2 regions of the Shewanella sp. ALD9 genome follow, and region 2 is predicted to be linked to the other one. Evidence: predicted binding sites of a transcription regulator. Region 2 holds the regulator's gene; the other holds the start of a gene.
What was found. The regulator sigma-54, encoded in region 2, starts transcription at its own class of promoters, with help from an activator protein. The targets are predictions, from matches to a motif close to GTTGGCACGNNNNTNGNNT.
Positions count from the first base shown of each region.

Region 1: the regulator sigma-54 is predicted to act here: its motif matches at 1,662-1,680, upstream of nirB (nitrite reductase large subunit NirB).

Region 1 covers NZ_PJCD01000003.1:704,574-707,792, reverse strand. The annotation lists gene nirB (nitrite reductase large subunit NirB) at 1-1,480, opposite strand, end outside; gene CXF88_RS10705 (ANTAR domain-containing protein) at 1,723-2,415, opposite strand; gene CXF88_RS10700 (glycosyl transferase) at 2,403-3,219, opposite strand, start outside.
Region 2 covers NZ_PJCD01000001.1:537,125-540,343, reverse strand. The annotation lists gene lptB (LPS export ABC transporter ATP-binding protein) at 1-578, shown strand, start outside; gene CXF88_RS02470 (RNA polymerase factor sigma-54) at 721-2,205, shown strand; gene hpf (ribosome hibernation promoting factor) at 2,231-2,518, shown strand; gene ptsN (PTS IIA-like nitrogen regulatory protein PtsN) at 2,521-2,964, shown strand; gene rapZ (RNase adapter RapZ) at 2,961-3,219, shown strand, end outside.

The sequences.
Region 1 (3,219 bases), on a different contig from region 2:
AGGCTTGTCGGTCATGATCAAAATGGGCGCAAATTCCGGCATTAAAATCAAGCCCTGCAGCTTGCAAGGTTTGATCAATAATTTTTTGAACTAACGGCGCACAACCACCACAACCCGATGCCGCACGAGTACATACTTTAATCTCAGCTATTTTATGGTTGCCGGCGGTCACGGCCTCAACAATGTCGCCCTTGGTTACTTGATGACAAGAACACACTATAGAAGTGTCTTTTAAATCGGCTTCGTTTTCTGCACCGGCTAGCAATAACTCAACTGCGGAACCTTCAATCTCGTCTTGAGACAAATAGCTATCAAGCAAGCGGCTGTAATCGCTGTTATCACCAATCAGCACTGCACCTTTTAAAAATTTACCGGTTTCGTCTAACCATAATTTTTTATAAATACCCGCTTGGTTATCAGATAACTCAACAAATTGTGCGTTATCAAAACCACGGCTAGCACCAATAGCGGCCACATCAACACCCAATAATTTAAGTTTGGTACTCATGTCTGCGCCGGTAAATGACTGCGACACGCTATTAGATGTTAATGAAGCAATATGCGAAGCGACCACTCGGGCCATTTGGTAACCAGGTGCAACTAAACCAAATATTTTTTGTTGCCATAACGCACACTCACCGATGGCATAAACATCGGGCGCTGAGGTTAAACAGTAATCGTCAATTTCAATGCCGCCACGTTCACCGATACAGATATTTGAAACTCGAGCTAATGAATCTTGTGGACGAATACCGGCAGAAAACACAATCATGTCAGTTTCAAGATAAGACTCATCATTAAAGGTCATTCGGTGCATTGCCGTTTCACCGTCAATAATCGCAGTGGTGGCTTTTGAAGTATGTACACTCACGCCGAGCTGTTCAATTTTACTGCACAGTAATTCACCCGCTTTATCATTTAGCTGAACGGGCATCAATTGTGGTGCAAACTCAACAACGTGGGTTTTTACCCCGAGCTGCATCATGGCATTGGCGGCTTCTAAACCTAATAGTCCACCACCAACAACCACCCCAACTTGACTGTTTTGAGCTGCGGCCTGAATCGATTCAAGATCTTCAATGGTGCGATACACTAAGCATTGAGCACGATCGTTACCTTGTATCGGTGGCACAAATGGAAATGATCCCGTTGCAAGCACTAAGCGGGTATAAGAATAATGATCACCTTGCGCGCTAGTCACCGTTTTGGCGGCAATATCAATTGCCGTAATAGGTGTGTTTAAGTGAAGCGTAATGCCCCAATCTTGATAATCTTGCGCGCTGGTTAACATCAGTGGATCGGCGCTACCGGTCTCGAAATATTTTGACAGCTGCACTCGGTCATAAGCTGGACGCGGCTCTTCACCAAACACGTGCACATCAAACGTTTTATTGAGACCTAAACTGCACACTTGCTCAATAAAATGATGACCAACCATGCCATTACCAACGACCACTAACTTGGGTTTTGAGACTGCCATATCCAACTCCTTCATGCCTTGGACCGTAAAAAGCAAAATGGCGCCAACTCCGCTTAAGGAGTTGGCGCCATTGCCTGTTGAGATCCAAATTTTTAAAATAAATTGTTGAGGTAAACGACCCCGTTAATTGCTGCCATTCACACTATCGTCAATCTGATACTTTATTCATTATATGTATTGTTTGCAGGCTCTATGCCAACTACAAAAAAGACTTAAACCATTGATTTATTAACCTTAAAAAATCAACAACCTTTACTAAACGCTCTACTGTTGTCCATCTTGGTCACAACCGCACCAAAGTGAGGCGCACCATCGTTGTTCACTGCGGTGTTTAGTGATTTTGACTTACCATGATGCTGAGTAACAATAGCAATAATTTGCGCTGACATTTGAGCTAATGACAAACCTTTTTGCATCGCTTGTTGTTGAATAATCTGGTGCGCTTTGGTTTCATCGAACCCTTGCTGCATAACGATAAGCTTAGCCTGACTAAGTAGTTTTATACTGCGGATTTCATCATCCAGTTTCTTAAACTCGGCGAGTGTTTTACTCGCAGCATTAAAACGTGCTTGGGCCAAACTAATGACACTGGTTAAACGATTAACACTTAACATCTCAGGAATAAAAGTGATGCGACCGCAATCAAGTAACTCGGTTAATGCTGTCTGCTGCCATGTTTTGGCATTGACAACTATCACCATTGGCTTACTGGTTAATATACGCTGAATAAGTCCTTGGATTTGAGCGTGTAATGTGTCGGTTAATATCAACAAGGTATCAAATGTTTGTTGATGTAATCGTTGCTCAATTTGGCTCACAGAAGTTAACACCGTGACATGTCCAAACGCTGCCAAACAAGCTTGGTACTTTACAACTTCACAATCGACCACTGGCACAGCTGAAAAACTCAGGTCACAAAAAATTAAACTGCGCATAACCACTCCTCGTTCAGCCATTTGGCTAATGGATTGTTTGTTGAACTGAAGCGGTTTGCCCAACATTGTTGACTCAAGTAAACAGCTTGCTCCGCTGCCATAATCTTCTGTGAATTTGATTTTTGTGAAATTGATTCTGGTGAAATTGATTCCTGTGGAATAATCGCTGTATTTAATTTGTGGTTAAGTAATAACAATACTGCAGCCAACGTTGCCGTCATACTGCTAAGCGCCTGCTCAATCATGGTGCGCGACATTAATGATGTCAGCGCATCAGCAGAAAAAGGCTCTTTTTCGCGCCATAACAGCGCAAGAATGTCGCTAGATAATTCAGCTTGACCCACTTTTGCACCAGAAAAGCCTTCTAATAACGTAGGGATAGATAAGCTCGATACCGCTATATTATCTGTCTGTCCGTTGACGACAGTTATCGTGGTAGCCACTCTTGGATTACACTCGGTTTCACCTTGTAAGCCTTTAAAAATAGCCACACTGCCGGCGTGATATTCGCTTTTCTCAAATAAAATTTCGCATATTCCTTGGTGTACCGCATCTAACCCAGGGTGAAAATAACTGCGAAGGCTTATTGGTGCATTAGTTGGGTTCATGCAACGCGCTGCGGTTTGAATCAAACTGCGTAGACCTAATTCTTGATGTAATTGACGACACTCATCTAACACTGGTGCTAAGTCACCCGCTCGAACATAAACAATATTATCTGACTGCAATGCCACTTTGGCCATTTGTGATGATGTACAACACGCAATATTAAGTGATGCTAAACATGATTCAACATGACGGCGA
Region 2 (3,219 bases):
TCGGCTTAGTAAAAAGCGATAAAGGCCGAATATTGATTGACGATGACGACCTTACTGCCGATCCAATGCATTTGCGCGCCCGCAAAGGTATAGGTTACTTACCACAAGAAGCCAGTATTTTCCGCAAGCTCACCGTTTACGACAACATAATGGCCGTACTGCAAACTCGCAAAGAGCTCAGCACAGACCAACGTATTGAACAGCTTGAGCACCTACTCGAAGAGTTCCACATTACTCACATACGCGACAGCCAAGGTATGTCGTTATCGGGTGGTGAACGTCGTCGTGTTGAAATTGCGCGCGCTTTAGCTGCTAATCCAAAATTTATTTTGCTTGATGAGCCCTTTGCTGGTGTTGATCCTATTTCGGTCATCGACATTAAAAAAATCATCCAACAACTTAAAAACCGCGGTTTAGGGGTATTAATTACCGACCATAACGTACGTGAAACGCTAGACGTTTGTGAGCGAGCCTATATCGTTAGCCAGGGTAATTTAATTGCCGAAGGCACACCAGATGAGATATTAAGTAATCAACAAGTTCGAGCTGTGTACTTAGGTGAACAATTCAAGCTATAGTTACTTTACTGGCCTTTTAGTCTAGCTAACTCATTTCATTGAACGATACCTAAACAACGTTAAATGTCATTGATGTTTATGGCAATCTATTACAGTTCGAGATTGTCATTTTTATGGAAAATCATCTAGGGATAAGCGGTAAATGAAAGCGTCACTCCAACTTAAAATGGGTCAACACTTAACCATGACCCCACAATTGCAGCAAGCCATTCGCTTACTGCAATTATCGTCATTGGAGCTACAGCAGGAAATCCAACAAGCATTAGATTCAAATCCATTGCTTGAAATAGAAGATGAGTTTTCTGAAGCAAAAGACTCCTTAAAAGAAAACCGCGACCAAGCGGATACAGACTTTAGTGACAACAGTATTGTTAATGTCGAAAAAGACACTTCCACCGTCGACATAGCAGAATCCATGACCAAAGAAACCATGGATGATTTAGCCATGGATACTACATGGGATGAAGTATACACAGCCTCACCTATGTCAGGTTCAGGCAGTGCAAGCATGCGCGATGACGACATGCCCTTTCAAGGTGAAACCACCGAAGGTCTGTACGAACACTTAGAATGGCAAAAAAATCTCACTCCATTTTCAGACACCGATCTCGCCATTGCCACCGCCATTATTGATGCCATTGATGAACGCGGTTATCTAACCCAAAGTACCGAAGATATTCTCGAAGCCATGGGTGATGAAAATGTGGAACTCGATGAGGTTGAGGCGGTATTAAAACGCGTTCAACACTTTGATCCTGTGGGTGTTGCAGCACGTGATTTAAGCGAATGCCTATTTATTCAATTAGCGCAATACTCTAACGACACACCCCATATCGATAATGCCCGTTTGTTAATTAAAGGCTATTTAGAGTTAATTGCTGGCCGTGATTTCAGATTATTGATGCGTAAAACAAAACTAAAAGAAAATGAGTTACGTGACGCAATCACTCTAATCCAGACACTCAATCCTCGTCCGGGCTTATTAATTACCCCCATGGATGATGAATACGTGATTCCCGATGTCACAGTATTAAAGAAAAATGGCCGTTGGGTAGTAGAGTTAAACCCAGACAACATGCCTAAAATTGGTGTTAATCAGCAATATGCAGCCATGGCTAGAGGCAGTAAAAACCCGTCGGATAGTCAATTTATTCGAGGCCATCTGCAAGAGGCTAAATGGTTTATTAAAAGTATTGAAAGCCGTAATGATACTTTACTTAAAGTGGCAAATTGCATTGTGCAATTTCAGCAAGGCTTTTTTGAATATGGCGAAGAAGCCATGAAGCCTATGGTGCTCAATGATATCGCTGAAGCCGTAGAAATGCATGAATCGACCATTTCACGAGTCACCACACAAAAATATATGCATACCCCTCGTGGCTTATTTGAACTAAAATACTTCTTCTCTAGCCATGTCAGTACTGATGATGGCGGGGAATGCTCATCAACGGCCATTCGTGCTTTTATCAAAAAGCTGGTTGCCGCAGAAAACCAGAAAAAACCACTGAGTGACAGTAAAATGGCTCAGCTTCTGGCAGAACAGGGCATAAACGTTGCTCGTCGTACGATAGCAAAATACCGTGAAGCAATGATGATCCCGCCCTCAAACCAACGTAAGAGTTTATAACCTACTAGGCAATGGAGGATTTTTTATGCAAATAAGTCTGACTGGACGTCATGTCGAAATAACAGAATCTTTACGTGAATACATCCACAGTAAATTTTCAAAGCTTGAACGACACTTCGATCAGATCCATAATGTACACGTTGTGCTCAATGTAGAAAAATTACAACAAAAAGCAGAAGCCAAAATCAACATTAATGGCGCAGAAATTTTTGCAATGTCAGAAAGTACTGATATGTATGCTGCAATAGACGCCCTGATAGACAAACTCGACCGTCAGGTAATTAAACACAAAGAGAAGAATACAAAACACTAACGATGGAACTTTGTACCATTCTGCAGCCGGAATGCACTACCTGTGCCACACCGGGCAGTAAGAAAAAAGTACTGGAACTCATCAGCAATTTAGTCGCTGCCCAGTACCCAACCCTGTCTTCGCAAGAGGTATTTGAAAGCCTGTTAGCGAGAGAGAAAATGGGTAGCACAGGTATAGGAAATGGCATTGCGATACCTCATGGTAGATTAACGACCATCGATCACCCTATCGCGATATTTATTAAATGTGAAGAAGCCATTGCCTTTGATGCAATCGATAAGCAACCCGTGGACCTTTTATTTGCTTTGTTAGTACCTGCAGACCAGTGCCAACAACATTTAGGCACGTTATCGAGCATGGCCCAAAAGTTAAGCGATAAGCAAATATTGAAACAGCTTCGTAAAACTCACGACGCAACAGAACTTTATCAGGTTATTACTGCATGAAACTAGTTATAGTATCGGGACGTTCAGGCTCAGGGAAATCCGTTGCCCTGAGAGTATTAGAAGACCTAGGATATTATTGTGTTGATAATTTGCCTTTACCACTCATTGGCACATTATTAGCCCAGCTTAAAGGCAGTAATGATTTGGTTGCGATTAGCGTTGATGTTCGTAACATTGCAGAACAAGGTAAAGTGCTTCAAGACCAATTGGCACTACTTCAAAATGACACTGAAATTATCAGTTTCTTTTTAAATT